Regions from separate parts of the Martinezella sp. CNPSo 3795 genome, predicted to be linked through region 4. Evidence: predicted binding sites of a transcription regulator. Region 4 holds the regulator's gene; each other region holds the start of a gene.
What was found. The regulator PhoB, encoded in region 4, activates phosphate uptake and scavenging genes when phosphate is short. The targets are predictions, from matches to a motif close to TGTCATNNANCTGTCAT.

Region 1 (3,840 bases), on a different contig from region 4:
GATCTCCGCAGCCAAATAGGCAAGCGCCGCGGCCGCTTCCTCCTCGGTCAAATCCTCGACGGGCTTCTGTTCGGTGCTCATGAATCTACACTCCCCGATTTCGAAGATGTTTTAGAGCACTTCCGCGAAAAGTGCGAAGCGGTTTTCAGCTCGGGGCACGTAAAAACAAAGGGAAAAATCTGCAATTCAATTGCCGGACCGATAAAGGTGGCGGCGCTGCTCACGACAACTTTACGCCGTGATCTGTCGTCCTTGGTGTTACAGATGCGGGAAGTATCAGCGTCCAGTTAGCCCCGATGGAATTCCCTATCCAATTCCTGGGGCAGCGGCTCTTCCGCGTCTATCGCAGAGGATTTAAGGTAGGCTATATTATGAGAACCACATCTCTGGAAGTGATTGGATCATTGGCAGAAATTCGAAATCACGCATGAAGCACCGTCTTACCGTTCTCTCTATTTTCCTCGTCGTTGCAGTCTTGATCATGAGCTCATTCGTCAGCCGCTCCGCTTTGGGGCTGGTCGTCAGAGCCTGTGAAATCAACTCCACCCTGACAGGGTCGCCATATCCGTGCCTCAAGATCGTCCAGTCGCAGGACCCTTTGTCTTCATACGTTGTTCTTCGTGAGCCTGCTGACAAGGAGCGCACCATCCTTGCACCGCTCGCCGATGTACCCGGCATCGAAGACCCACGCCTTCTGACCGCGGGTGCGCCGAACTATTTTGAGGAAGCGTGGAAAGAGCTATCGGCAATCGATCCGCGCTCAACGAAGGCTTCGAGACAGAATTTTGCTCTGGCGATAAACGCCGCCAGCTGGCGCACACAAGATCGGCTTCATATCCACATGGGGTGCGAGACGCCTCGCTTTCGCGCGCTCTTGAAAGCCCATGCGACGGAAATTGAAAGCGGCCGGTTTACGGACTTGAAGACCCGAGCTGGTTGGTGGGCAACTTTCCATACGGCCGATGACCTTTCGAATTTGAACCCGCTGCAGCTCGTCGCAGATGGCGTCGATGGCGCCCGTTCAAATATGGAAAATGTGGTCGTCGGCGTCTTTGGCGCTGCATTGCCCAACGGGCAGCATGGCTTCTATATTCTGGCAAGAATAAACGAGGCCCACAAATCCCGCGGCTCCGCGGAGGACATGATCGATCCCAAATGCCGGCTCTGATGCATGTCGCTCAGAAGTTCGTACGTCGGCGGAACTCATTCACAACCTACCGTCCGATTTCGTAAGATGACACGGCCAAGGCTGGCCGCCCAAGTCGTCAAAAGCGGATCAGGACCAGCGCTCGCAAAAGGCTTCGATGTCGCTTGATTGAAAATCGGCAAGCCGCTCCATGATGGTTTCGAAAGGCCAATCCCACCAGGCGATGGACGTCAGTCTTTCTGCGATGGTTCGAGTGAAGCGCTCTCGAATGAACTTGGCGGGAATACCACCGACGACAGTATATGGTTGAACATCTTTGCTGACGACCGCGCCTGCTGCAAGCACGGCGCCGTCTCCAACCTGTACGCCCGGCAAAACAATCACGCCATGACCAATCCAGACATCGTTGCCGATGACGGCGCGGTCTTCCTTTCGCCGATCGAAAAAGGCGTGGTCCCGCACGGCGCTCGCCGCGTAATATTCCGGACAATAGGTGAAACGATGCATGGATGGTCGGTCCATCGGATGATTGGGAGCGCCAATTCTGACCTCTGCCGCAATGGCGCAGAACTTTCCAATCGTTGCGTCACCGACAATGCAGCGCGGCCCCAAGTAAGAGAAATCTCCGAGTTCGGCAGTGTGCAGAGATGTGTCCGCCAAAATCTCACAGCATCTGCCGATGCTCGAATCCCTTATGTTCGCCGTCGGGTGGATGACGGTTTCTGCGATTTTTGGGCGATTGGGTTGTGTGGTTGAGTGCATTGACGGTCTCCGGATTCCGGGCCTGCCTAGCCGGGGACGATGAAGGATATATGACGCAAGACCGTCGAAAAACCGAAGCAAGATGCCGACGGCAGATGACGGGTTCAGGCGCGTTTCAGCGCTATAGTCGCTGAGCTTGCTGCTATGCCCGCTTCGGGCAAGTCGCCACCGGCATCTGCTCCGACAACATCACAGGAGAGATCACCCGTTACCGGCCAGCAAGCGCTTGGCAGCCGCCCTCGCCTCTTCGGTTACCGAAGCACCCGCGAGCATGCGGGCGATTTCCTCGGTGCGATCCTTCGGCTCCATGGTGGCGACGCGTGTGGAAATTTTTTCCGAGCCGTCCGCGACGGGTCCCTTGGAGATCAGGAGATGGGTTGCAGCGCGGGCAGCGACCTGCGGTGCATGGGTGACCGACAGCACCTGCACGCGATCGGACAGGCGCTTCAGCCGCTGGCCGATCGCATCCGCGACCGCGCCGCCGACACCAGTGTCGATTTCGTCGAACACGAGGGTCGGCGCAGAGCCGCGATCGGCAAGCGCAACCTTCAATGCCAGAAGGAAGCGCGACAGCTCGCCGCCAGAGGCGACCTTGGTGATCGGTCCCGGCCGCGTGCCAGGGTTGGTCTGCACATGAAATTCGACAACGTCGATACCCTCGGCTGTCCCAGCTTCTGGATCGCTTGATATCTCCACCATGAAACGCGCACGCTCGAGCTTCAAGGCCGGCAGTTCGGCCGTGACGGCTGCGGCCAGAGCCTCGCCGGCATGGTGACGTTTCTCCGACAGATTGCGTGCGGCGACATCATAATCCGCCTTGGCGGCGGAAAGCTCGGCAGCAAGGCGCGCCAGTCGCTCTTCGCCGGCGTCGAGATCGGCTAGATCCGAAATCATGCGTGCGGCCAGGGCTGGCAGTTCCGTTACCGGCACGGAATATTTGCGCGAGGCACCCCGCAACGCGAAGAGGCGCTCTTCGACACGCTCAAGTTCGCGCGGATCATATTCCGTTTTGCGGAGTGCTGCCTCCACTTCCATTTGCGCGTTGGACAGCTGATCGAGAGCGGCATCCAGCAGCGCCACGGTATCTTCAAGCAAGCCCGGCGCTTCGTGGCTCTTGCGCTCCAATCGGCGCACCAGCGATGCGATATGCGGCACGGGCGATGCGTTGCCATTGAGGAATTCGGAAGCCTCGGCGATATCGCCGGCGATGCGCTCGGCTTTCATCATCCGCGAGCGCTTCTCAGCCAGCTCATCCTCCTCGCCATCCTGCGGCGAGAGCTTCTCCAGCTCCTCGACGGAGGCGCGAAGATAGTCCGCTTCACGCGCTGCCTTCTCGACCTGCTCGCGATGCTTCTTCAAGGTGCGCTCGGTATCGCGCCAGATTTTGTGCAGCCTGCCGACCTCCTGCGTCTCTTCGGCGAGGCCGGCAAAGGCATCCAGCAAGGTGCGGTGCGCGTCGGTATCGATGAGCGCTCGGTCATCATGCTGACCGTGAATTTCGACGAGAAGCTGGCCGATCTGGCGCATGAGCTGCACGCTGAGCGCCTGGTCGTTGACAAAGGCCTTGGTGCGGCCATCGGCGGACTGCACACGGCGGAAAATCAGATCGCCGTCATCGTCGATGCCATTTTCGCGCAGGAGCTTGCGGGCCGGATGCTGTGTACCGACATCGAAAACCGCAGTCACCTGGCCGCGATCCTCGCCATGGCGCACGAGCCCGCCATCGCCGCGCCCGCCAAGGGCCAGCGACAGACTGTCAAGCAGGATGGATTTGCCCGCACCCGTCTCGCCGGTCAGCACCGAAAGTCCGGACTCGAAGGCAAGATCCAGCCGCTCGATCAAAACGATATCGCGGATCGAAAGCTGGATCAGCATCTGCGCTCAATCTCACGTCCCAAGAAGAAGTTTCTTGCCCGCTCTGGAAATCCAGG
Region 2 (3,840 bases), on a different contig from region 4:
TGCACAGCACCGGGGCTTGCCACATCAGGAATCGCGACCCGATCCGGCACGAAGGGCTCGAAGAACCAGCGGCGTTCGGGACGATGTTCCTTCTCCTCGAATTCGCGCCGTACGGCGCGGATTTTCTTGCGCAGTTCGATGCCGAGGCGGATCGTGTCGTCCCAAAGCACTTCGCCCGAACGGCCCTTCATCATCTGCGCGCCGACGTCGAGCGAGGCAAACAACGGATAGAAGGGCGAGGTCGAGGCGTGCTGCATGAAGCTTTCGTTGAAGCGACGGTGTTCCACGCGGCGTTTCTGGCCCGTGATGTGCCTATCCTTCATGTGGATCTGCGAGGCCTGCGAAAAGCTTGCGAGTTGCTTGTGGGTCGACTGCGTGGCGATGATCCCGGGTGCATCGGGGCCGAGGTCCGAAAGGCCCATGGCAAAGCGCCCGGCATAAAGCGGGTGAAACTTCATGAAGCCCGCCCATGCCTCGTCGAAAAGGATGTAGTCGCACAGATGTCCGATGCGCTTTAGGATCATCTCGGCATTGTGGATGGTGCCGTCATAGGTGCATTGCTCCACGACCGCGACGCGGAACGGACGCGGCTTCTTGTAGGCTTCCGGATCTTTTACCAGCGGATGGGTGCGAATGCGCTCGCGCAGCGCGTCCTCGTCCATGGTGGCGAAATCCATCGGACCGATCAGGCCATAGAGATTGCGTCTGGTCGGCAGGTAGATCGGAATGCCGCCCGAGATCATTAGCGCGCCGTGATGGGCGGCCTTGTGGTTGTTGCGATCGAACAGCACGAGATCGCCGTCGGTGACGAGGGCCGAGAGCGCGACTTTGTTGGACGTGGAGGTGCCGTTCAGCACGAAATAGGTCTTTTCGGCGCCGAAGATCTTGGCCGCCTCCTTCTGCGCGGCGAGAGCCGGTCCCTCGTGGGTCAGAAGGTCGCCGAGATCGAGCACGGAGTTGTCGAGGTCGTCGCGGAACACCGCTTCGCCGAGATGCTCCATGAAGACCCGGCCGATGGGGCTGCGGCTGTAGAAGATGCCGCCATTGTGCCCGGGGCAGGTCCAGAGATGATTGCCCTCTTCGGCATAATCGACCAGCGCGCCGAAGAACGGCGTCTTCAGCGTCTCGGCATATTGCTTCAGCCGGCTGATGAGGCTTTTCGCGATGAAGGCGGGCGTTTCCTCGGAGAGGAAGACGTAGCCGTCGATGAAATCGAGGACTTCGACCGGCACATCCTCGAAGCGCTTGCGGCGGATCAGGAGGATGATCGGGAATTCCAGGCCGCGCCGGCGCATGAGGTTGATGAGGGCGGCCGTCTTGCCTTCGAGGCCCTTCTTGCCCCAGTCCACCAGCATGCAGCCGATGGCCGCGTCGGTCTGCACGGCGATCTCGGCATCTTCGAGATTGCGCGCGCGCACCACCTCGAAACCTGAGCGTTCGATCTCCTCGACGATCTGATTATAGCGGGCGCCTTCCAGGTCCTCATTGTCGAAGGTTGGCGTTGCGAACAGAAAGTTGAAACGTCTGAAATAATCCATGTCGATACCCGCTCTTGATCTGGGATGAGGTGTCGGCGCATTTCATGACATGGATGTGACAGAATAGAGGACGTCCCAAACCGTATTGATGGCCACCGCCGGTCACGTCGCCAGCCCGCCGTTTCATGCCGGATCGCGGGTGCACAACTTATGGATTTGTGGCCGCTCAGTGAGCGGCCACGGTCCAGAAATAATAGGCAAGCGGGATGGCGAGAAGATACATGCCGATAGACACCTGCCTTGCTTCTCCCGATAAGACCTTGACGATGACGTAGAACAGCAGTCCTCCGGCGATGCCGGTTCCAAAGCTGTTGGAGACCAGGGTCAGAAGGACCATCATCAGGGCAGAGAGACCGTCGGAGAAATTCTCCAGGTCGACACGCTTCAGCGCGCTGAACATCGACATGCCGACGAGGATCAGGGCGGGTGCCGTGGCGGCTGCCGGGATCATCAGCGCGATCGGCGTAAAAAGCAAAGTGAGCGCGAAAAGGGCTGCGGTTGCAAGTGAAGCAAAACCGGTACGTCCGCCGGCTTCCGCGCCTGTCGCGCTCTCGACCAGCGCCGTGGCGGAGGGAATGCCGAGCAGCGGACTGATCGTGGCGGCAATCGAATCGACGAGGAACGGCTTGCCCAGGTCCGCCATGTTGCCTTCCTCATCGACCAGGCCGGCCTTGGCGCCAACGGCGAGCGTCGTGCCCAGGGTCGAGAAGAATTCGGATGCGAAGAAGGCGAAGAGATAGGGGAAATATTCGATCTTCAGCGCACCAAGGAAATCGAGCTGAAGTCCGATCTCAGAGATGCCGTGCGGCGCTCCGAAGAATGCGGTGGGCACCTTTGTCACGCCGAGCGGAATGCCGAGCAGCGTGCTGCCCAGGATCGCCCAGAGGATCGGCCCCGGCACTTTGCGCCCGCGCAGGAAGACGGCGAGGAAGATGCCGAAGACGGCAATGATCGCCTGTCCCGAGTTGAACGAACCGAGCATGAGCGCGTGGCTCTTGGCGTTGACATCGACGAGACCTGCATTCTTGAAGCCGAGAAGCGCGATGAACAATCCGATCGCCGCACCCAGTCCGAGCTTGATCTGGGCCGGAACCATGCGGGCAATGACCTGGCGTACACCGAGGACGGTCAGCAGAACGAAGACGACACTCGACCAGAAGGAGATGGCAAGGCCAGTCTGCCAGGGAATATGCTCCACGGCTGCCATCGTCGGCCCCACCAGAACCGAGCCGCCAATGCCCGGCCCCACCACGAAGGGCATATTGGCATAAAGCGCCATGAACAGGGTCGCGCCGATGATGACGAGGATGGTTGCCGTCGTTGCGGCGGCGCGGTCGATGCCACCGGCGGAAAGCAGGGAAGGGATCACGACGAGGAGATAGGCCGCTGCCAGGAAGGACGTCATCCCGGCAATGATTTCCGTCTTCGCATTGGTCTTACGCTCGCCCATGCGAAAAAAGGTTTTCCACCGCGGCTCTGACGTATCACCCGGCTGCCCGACATTCGTAGTTGAGGTCATTGTCTATATCTCCTAAGTCGGCAGATGCCGCCGTTTGGCTGGTGACCTCAATTTTGGCTTGAAGCCAGAAGCGGTCTGATGTCCTGGGTGGTTCCGTCGGTCAGCCCGAGATCGGTGACGTGCGGGCCGGGGTTACAGGCAAGGCTTGCTCCGACGACCGCCTTGAAGGTGCGAATGGGTGGCATCCAGTCGGCGATTGCATCGGCTGCGGCACGCAGCCTGGCGAAGTCGACGGCCACGTCCTTTGCGGGTGCATCCGACAGCAAGCCGCAGACGGGCAGGGCGAGCAGGGCTGTGACCTTGCCGCCGGCCGCCGTTGCCATGCCGCCGCCCGCTTCGATGACGGCATTGGCCGCCGCCGCCATATCCGCGGGGTTCCGGCCGAAGACGGTGAGGTTATGACTGTCATGCGATATCGTCGTCGCAAGCGCGCCGCTCCAGTGACCCCAGTCTTCGAGGATGCCGATGACGGGTGTCGACTCTTTTCTTCCGTGGCGGTGAATAACAGCCATCAGCAGCATATTGTCAGGCACAACGAGCTTGTCATTTTCGACCTTGACGGTTGCCTCTCCCCATTTCGTGAACCGTGGGCTGACAATCGTGTTGACGCGAGCATCAGTCATGCCCGGCAGCTCGATCTCGAAATCGGTAGCAGAAAGCCTTCCGACCTCCACAGTGTCGCGATAGGCATCCGAGGGCGTGCACTCGCTAGCTCCAACGAGGCTGCCGCTTCTTGCGACCTCACGTCCCGATGCAAAGACACGGTCAACCGCAATCTTTTCG
Region 3 (3,840 bases), on a different contig from region 4:
TCCGGCGGCGAGCAGCAGCGCGTCAACATCGCCCGCGGCTTCATCACCGATCACGCCATCCTGCTGCTCGACGAGCCCACGGCGTCGCTCGACGCCCGTAACCGGGCCGTCGTCGTCGACATGATCGAGCAGAAGAAGGAGGCCGGCGTCGCCCTTCTCGGCATCTTCCATGACGAGGAAGTGCGCGAAGCTGTCGGCAGCCGCATTCTCGATGTCTCGCAGTTCTCGCCGCGGAAGGCCGCCGCATGAGCCGCAAATTGGGCGAACCACCCTTCATCAGCCCCTCGGCCAGCGTCAACAATTCGACGCTCGGCCGCTATACCGAAGTCTCCGACCGCTGCCGCATCGATGAAGTCGAGATGGGCGACTATTCCTACATCATGCAGGATGGTGCGGTCTGGTGTGCGACGATCGGCAAGTTCGTGAACATTGCCGCCGCCGTGCGCATCAATGCCACCAACCATCCGACATGGCGCGCGACCCTGCACCACTTCACCTATCGCGCCGCCGACTACTGGCCGGATGCCGATATGGAGACGGATTTCTTCACCTGGCGGCGCGACAACCGGGTTGTGATCGGCCATGACGTCTGGATCGGGCATGGTGCGACCGTGCTGCCCGGCGTGACAGTCGGCAATGGTGCCGTCATCGGAGCCGGCGCCGTCGTTTCCAAGGACGTTGCTCCCTACACCATCGTCGGCGGTGTGCCGGCCAAGCTGATCCGCGAGCGTTTCACGTCCGAGGTCGGCGCGCGCATGGACAAGCTTTCATGGTGGGATTGGGATCACGATCGCCTGCGCACAGCGCTTGCGGATTTCCGCGCCCTTTCGGCGGAGGAATTTCTGGATCGCTACGAAGCCTGAGAACGGTTTCCACCCTCATCGGACTTGCAAGGCGCTGACAAGCGATCCAGCTTAGCCGGTCCTTTCAATGCGGGATCGAGAGGAGTTTTCATGGCAAAGCAGTTTTCCAGCATCGACGGTCGGCTGCGCGATTTCATCGCGCGGCAACACATCTTCTTCACGGCATCCGCAACATCGGATTCCCGTGTCAATGTTTCGCCCCGCGAGACACAGTGCCTGCGCATCATCTCTCCGAACACCGCCATCTATCTCGACCGCACCGGCAGTGGCAACGAGACCGCTGCGCATATGAAGGCCGACGGACGGCTGACGATCATGTTCTGCGCCGTCGAAGGGCCGCCGATGATCTTGCGCCTCTATGGCCGCGGCCGGATCATCCATCGATCGACACCCGAATATCGCGAATTGCTGCACGATCACTATGAGGGCGAAGAACCGCTCGGCGCACGGCAGATCGTATGGCTGGACTTCGATCTCGTACAAACGTCCTGTGGTTTCGGCGTACCGCTCTTCAGCTATGAAGGCGAACGGCCGAGCCTGGACCAATGGGCGAAAGCCAAGGGTCCCGACGGCATCGAGGAATACCGGCGCGAGAAGAACAGCTTCAGCATAGACGGTCTGCCGACCGGCATGTTTGACGGCTAAACTTAAAGGAAAGCTCTCAGCCGGCTAATCTTGCAAAATCGCCGGGAATTGTAACAGCAGTTACACAAAACTGACATTGGAGCTTCATGAAGCGGGACTAATCGGTTGCCTTGTGGTTGGCGCCAGCCCCCTCGAAACTCCTTTCGAGACAGGGGCACGCGCCCGTTCTTAGCACCGGTACCGCTGAAATTTCTGCAGCCCGGGAGCCGCGAAAGGGAAGCACTATGTTCGAACTCAGGAATGTCTCACGCCGGTTTGGTAACAAGCTCGCCGTCGATTCCGTGACTTTGGACATACCGCAGGGACAGATGGTCGGCGTCATCGGCCGTTCGGGCGCCGGCAAGTCCACCTTGCTGCGCATGATCAACCGCCTGGCCGATCCGAGCTCCGGTTCCATCCATTTCGCCGGCACCGAAGTCTCCAAGCTGACCGGTCGTGCACTGCGCAGCTGGCAGCGCGATTGCGCCATGATCTTCCAGCAGTTCAATCTGGTGCCGCGCCTCGACGTGCTCACCAACGTCATGCTCGGCCGCCTCAACCATCGTTCGACGATGCTGAGTCTCCTTTCGGTCTTCACCCGCGAGGAGCGCATCGAGGCGATTGCGGCGCTGGAGCGCCTCGGCATCGAGCAGACGGCACTGCAGATGGCGGGCACGCTTTCCGGCGGCCAGCAGCAACGTGTTGCCATCGCTCGTGCCCTGATGCAGCAGCCGAAGATGATGCTGGCCGACGAGCCGATCGCCTCACTCGACCCGCTCAACGCCAAGATCGTCATGGACGCGCTGCGAGATATCAACGAGCGCGAAGGCATCACCGTCATCACAAACCTGCACACGCTGGATACGGCACGCAACTATTGCGAACGCATCGTCGGCATGGCGGCCGGCAAGGTCGTCTTCGACGGCAAGCCTACCGATCTGACGGCGGCCGCCGTCAAGGAAATCTACGGCACCGACAAGGACGGCGCCGGCATCGACGAGACCATGACGTCGACCTCCATCAACATCGCCGATCCGGCCGCACAAGCCGCGACGACTGAATCTGCCGGCCCGCAACCGCTGGCACTGGCCGGTCTCTGAGAGGGACGGCCGGGATCGAAGGCCCGCGTCAAGGGCGCATTTCTTCTATCAGACCGAAGACATCCGGGGACACCGGTTAATCAGGAGACGAACCCATGTTGAAGAAAGCACTCTTTGCCGCTACGGCGCTTGTTGCGCTCGCAGCCGGCGCTGCGGCTAACGCTGCAGATCTCAAGGAATTCCGCGTTGGCATTCTCGGCGGCGAAAACGAAGCCGACCGTCTGCGCAACTACGCCTGCCTTTCCGACCACCTGAAGAAGGAATTCGGCTTCGAGAAGGTTTCGCTGTTCCCGGCCGCCGACTATGACGGCGTTATCCAGGGCCTGCTCGGCGGCACGCTCGACTTCGCAGAACTCGGCGCGTCCGGCTATGCAGCCGTCGCCATCAAGGACCCGAAGGCCGTTACCCCGATCCTGACCACGCAGCAGACCGACGGCTCGACCGGCTACTACTCGATCGGCCTGGCTCTCAAGTCCTCCGGCATCAAGACCATCATGGACGCCAAGGGCAAGAAGCTCGGCTACGCCGATCCGGACTCCACCTCGGGCTACCTCGTTCCGCTGACGCAGATTCCGAAGACCACCGGCGTTCCGAACGACAAGTTCTTCGCTTCGACCCAGTTCAACGGCGGCCATGAGAACAACCTGCTCGCCGCCTATGACGGCAAGGTCGACGTTGCTGTCGATGACTCCTCGGGCGTTGGCGATTTCAAGGACGGCTTCACCTCCGGCACCTTCCGCAAGGAAGTCGACAAGGGCGCCGTCGACCCCAACAAGCTCGTCGAAGTCTGGCGTTCGCCGCTGATCCCGAACGGCCCGCTCGTCGTTCGCAACGCTCTCGGCACCGAATGGCAGGCCAAGCTGACGGACTTCTTCATGAAGCTCCCGACGGCTGACGCCAAGTGCTTCAACGCCGTCGAAGGCGGCGATTTCAAGGGTTATGTCAAGGTTACCCCGGACTTCTACAACGCCGTTATCGACGTTCGTAAGGCTGCCATCGGCGGCTGATCCGCATTCCGATAATTGGGCGGCCGGCAACGGCCGCCCTTTTGCTATTCACAAAGGCTGGATTTGATGACGATCGCCGATACGCACCCGAACATGCAAAGCGCGCCACAGAGCGCCAAGGAGATCGGCGACGCCTGGAGCAAGATGGTGGCCAAGCGCCGCCTCTACACCGGCATCGGCCTCGTGATCCTGCTCGTCGCCTTCGTCAGTTCGGTCCGCTTCGCCGACGAAAGCAATGCCGGCCAC
Region 4 (3,840 bases):
GGTCGCGATGGTGCGGCCGTGGAAGGCGCCCTCGAAGGTGATGATGTGGAACTTTTCGGGATGCCCCTTGGCGAATTGATAGCGCCGCGCCGTCTTGATGGCGCATTCCAGTGCCTCGGCGCCCGAATTGGTGAAGAATACCTTGTCGGCGAAGGTCGCTTCCGTCAGCCGCTTCGACAGCTTCTCCTGACCGGGCACCTCGTAGAGGTTCGACAGGTGCCAGACCTTGTCGGCCTGGGCCTTCAATTCGGCGACGAGATGAGGATGGGCGTGACCGAGCGAGTTGACCGCGACGCCGGCTGCGAAATCGAGGTAGCGCTCGCCATTTTCGGTGACCAGCCAGACGCCCTCGCCTCGCTCGAACCGTAACGGAGCGCGCATATAGGTGTCATAAAGCGGCGTGGTCTCGGCCATGGCCATATCTCCTGATCACAACTTTAAGGACCGATCGCTTCGATTTGATGAAACGGGTCCGAAAAAATCAAAAATGCCGCCTTGCGGCGGCCCGGGCACTATTGATGTTTTGCATCGCGATGTCAACAAAACTGGCGTTTTAGCAGGTGCGAGATAGCGCTTGCGGGCAAAAGAGATAGGTTCGGCGGCGCCTATTGCAGAAATGCCACGCCTAGGCAGCAAGTTGGGGAAAACCTCGAAATCGATTCCTCAAGATTCTCGCGACTCTTGTCACGGAGTCAGCCTCACACTAGGTTAAAAAGCAATTGCTAGACTGCATGCGGCGGAACTAGTCACCACAATTTTAGAGCGTTTCGCGCCTCGTTCCCATGCGAGGCAATGGTGAGGGATTCTGCCATCGGAAACGCGACAGCGGAGACAGGGCATGAATTGGACAGACGAACGCGTCGAGAAGCTGAAAAAGCTATGGTCCGAAGGGTTGAGCGCCAGCCAGATCGCTGCGCAGCTCGGTGGCGTGAGCCGTAATGCCGTTATCGGCAAGGTGCACCGCCTGAACCTTCCTGGCCGAGCGAAGGCGGGCGGCACGGCAACCGCGACGCGCACGCCAAAGCGCAGTGCCGCGGCTCCCCGCGCAACGACCTACGGCTCGCGCGTCGCTACCCGCACCGTGGTCGCCCGCCAGCAGGGTGCAACCATGCTGAAGGAAGAGATCGAGATAGATTCCGTCAATGAAATTCAGTATCGCCCGGCATCGAACGTCGTCGTTCCGATCTCCCGCCGCCTCGGCCTGACGGAGCTGACGGAACGCACCTGCAAATGGCCGGTCGGGGACCCGCTGAAGGACGACTTCCACTTCTGCGGCAATGACAGCCCGGATTCGTCCCCCTACTGCACCTATCATCAGCGCATGGCCTACCAGCCGGTGCATGACCGCCGTCGCAACAACGGCTGAAAGTTACCGCAAGACAAAGAGAAACGGGCCCCTCGAGGCCCGTTTTTCTATTTCCGCCGCTATTTAGTAACACCCGAGCGGCGAGCCGCTCAGGCTTCCATGGAATAGCCCGCGCCGCGAACGGTGCGGATGACATCCTGCATATTGGAGAAATTGAGCGCCTTGCGCAGACGGCCGACATGGACGTCGACCGTGCGTTCATCGACGTAGATATCGTGCCCCCATACGCCATCGAGCAGCTGCGAACGCGAGAAGACGCGGCCTGGCGAGGACATCAGGAACTCCAGCAGGCGGAATTCTGTCGGCCCCAGCCGGACTTCGCGGCTCTTGCGGTGGACGCGATGGGTTTCGCGGTCCAGCTCGATATCGCCGCAACGCAGCACCGTGGAGAGAACCTCCGGGCGGGCGCGCCGCAGCATCGCCTTGACGCGGGCCATCAGCTCCGGCGTCGAGAACGGCTTGACGACGTAATCGTCCGCGCCGGTCGAAAGTCCGCGCACGCGCTCGCTTTCCTCGCCGCGAGCCGTCAGCATGATGATCGGCAAGCGCTCCGTCTCCGGCCGCATACGCAGCCGGCGGCAGAGCTCGATGCCGGACACGCCGGGGAGCATCCAGTCGAGGATCAGGAGATCGGGGATGCGCTCCTGGAGACGCAGCTCGGCCTCATCACCTCTGAGGATCGTGTCGACCTCGAAGCCTTCGGCCTCAAGATTGTAGCGCAGCAGAACGCTAAGCGCTTCCTCGTCTTCTACAACAGCAACTCTCGGAACCATGCGCCTATGGTCTCCTTTCTTCGCTTCCAGATTATTCCGTCACTGCGCCGACGGTGTTGGCGGTATCGTCCTTCGGGCGCTCGCCTTCCGGCTGAGCACCGGTCGCCATGTAATAGATCGTCTCGGCGATGTTGGTGGCATGGTCGCCGATGCGCTCGATGTTCTTGGCGCAGAAGAGAAGATGCGTGCAGGTGGTGATGTTGCGCGGATCTTCCATCATGTAGGTCAGCATCTCGCGGAAGAGCGAGGTGTACATGGCGTCGATTTCCTCGTCGCGTTCGCGGATCGACACGGCTTTGTCCGGCGAGCGGGTGGCGTAGACATCAAGAACTTCCTTGAGCTGGCTCAGTGCCAGTTCGGAGAGGTGTTCGATGCCACGAGCGAGACGACGCGGCACGCCCGTGCCCTGAACGGCGATGACGCGCTTTGCGGTATTCTTGCCGAGATCACCGACGCGCTCCAGATCGGAGGCGATGCGGATCGAGCCCATGATTTCGCGCAGGTCCGCTGCCATCGGCTGACGACGAGCGATGGTGACGATCGCCTTGTCACCAACTTCGCGCTCGGCATGGTCGAGAACGACGTCGTCGGAGATGACCTTCTGGGCCAGGGCCGCGTCGCTGTTGACGAGAGCGCGTACGCTGTCGCTAACCATCTGCTCGGCCAGGCCGCCCATTTCGGCAATGCGGCGCGTCAGAAACTTCAGGTCTTCGTCATAGGCAGAGAGAATGTGAGTGGAGACCATTTTTCTATCCTCAAGTGAACTGTGTGAAAGGAGCCGCGCGCCTGCCATCATCAACCAAAACGGCCCATGATGTAATCCTGCGTGCGGAAATCGTCGGGATTGGTGAACATCTTATCGGTGTCGTTCTCCTCGACCAGGTGGCCGAGATGGAACATTGCGGTACGCTGCGAGACACGAGCGGCCTGCTGCATGGAATGCGTCACGATGACGATGGTGAAATTCTCCCGAAGCTCGTGGATGAGATCCTCGACCTTGGCGGTTGCGATCGGATCGAGCGCAGAGCACGGCTCGTCCATCAGGATCACCTCCGGGCTGACCGCAACGGCGCGCGCGATGCAGAGGCGCTGCTGCTGGCCGCCCGACAGGCTCGTGCCGGCGTCATGGAGCCGATCCTTCACCTCACCCCAGAGACCGGCCTTCTGCAGACTGGTTTCGACGATATGCTCGAGATCGGCCTTCGAGCGATGCAGGCCATGGATGCGCGGGCCGTAGGCGACATTCTCGTAGATCGACTTCGGAAACGGGTTGGGCTTCTGGAAGACCATGCCGACGCGGGCGCGCAATTCCACGACGTCGATGCTGTCGTCGTAGACATCCTGATCGTCGAGCGTGATCTTGCCGGTGACGCGGCAGGTCTCGATCGTATCGTTCATGCGGTTGAGGCAGCGCAGGAAGGTGGACTTGCCACAGCCGGAAGGGCCGATCAGAGCCGTGACCGTATTGGCGCGGATCTTCAGATTGACGTCGAAGAGCGCCCGCTTGTCGCCGTAGAACACAGAAACGTCCTGGCCGATCATCTTGTAAGGGATCGTCGTCATCTTCTTGGCCAAGGCTCTTTCGCTGGCAGCTTCCGTCATCATGTTCATTTCGTGCGCCCTCCCTTACCAGCGCCGCTCGAAGCGGCGGCGCAGCAGGATGGCGCCGATGTTCATCGCGACGAGGAAGAAGAGGAGCAC

Region 1: a site for PhoB is predicted at 1,949-1,965, ahead of AC13QY_RS13795 (DapH/DapD/GlmU-related protein). Genes of this name have one in related genera too.
Region 2: a site for PhoB is predicted at 1,583-1,599, ahead of AC13QY_RS09490 (Orn/Lys/Arg family decarboxylase). Genes of this name have one in related genera too.
Region 3: a site for PhoB is predicted at 1,580-1,596, ahead of phnC (phosphonate ABC transporter ATP-binding protein). Genes of this name have one in related genera too.

What each region holds. Positions count from the first base shown of each region.
Region 1 covers NZ_JBXSOQ010000004.1:89,413-93,252, reverse strand. Annotated here, with positions in the region: gene ligA (NAD-dependent DNA ligase LigA) at 1-81, opposite strand, end outside; gene AC13QY_RS13800 (CDP-diacylglycerol diphosphatase) at 509-1,168, shown strand; gene AC13QY_RS13795 (DapH/DapD/GlmU-related protein) at 1,277-1,909, opposite strand; gene recN (DNA repair protein RecN) at 2,111-3,784, opposite strand; gene AC13QY_RS13785 (outer membrane protein assembly factor BamD) at 3,797-3,840, opposite strand, start outside.
Region 2 covers NZ_JBXSOQ010000002.1:993,840-997,679, reverse strand. Annotated here, with positions in the region: gene AC13QY_RS09490 (Orn/Lys/Arg family decarboxylase) at 1-1,538, opposite strand, end outside; gene AC13QY_RS09485 (NCS2 family permease) at 1,705-3,057, opposite strand; gene AC13QY_RS09480 (adenine deaminase) at 3,105-3,840, opposite strand, start outside.
Region 3 covers NZ_JBXSOQ010000013.1:118,023-121,862, forward strand. Annotated here, with positions in the region: gene phnL (phosphonate C-P lyase system protein PhnL) at 1-249, shown strand, start outside; gene AC13QY_RS27535 (DapH/DapD/GlmU-related protein) at 246-863, shown strand; gene AC13QY_RS27540 (pyridoxamine 5'-phosphate oxidase family protein) at 954-1,508, shown strand; gene phnC (phosphonate ABC transporter ATP-binding protein) at 1,733-2,587, shown strand; gene phnD (phosphonate ABC transporter substrate-binding protein) at 2,683-3,594, shown strand; gene phnE (phosphonate ABC transporter, permease protein PhnE) at 3,661-3,840, shown strand, end outside.
Region 4 covers NZ_JBXSOQ010000005.1:119,360-123,199, forward strand. Annotated here, with positions in the region: gene AC13QY_RS16195 (aspartate aminotransferase family protein) at 1-414, opposite strand, end outside; gene AC13QY_RS16200 (GcrA family cell cycle regulator) at 839-1,366, shown strand; gene phoB (phosphate regulon transcriptional regulator PhoB) at 1,456-2,139, opposite strand; gene phoU (phosphate signaling complex protein PhoU) at 2,171-2,884, opposite strand; gene pstB (phosphate ABC transporter ATP-binding protein PstB) at 2,935-3,750, opposite strand; gene pstA (phosphate ABC transporter permease PstA) at 3,766-3,840, opposite strand, start outside.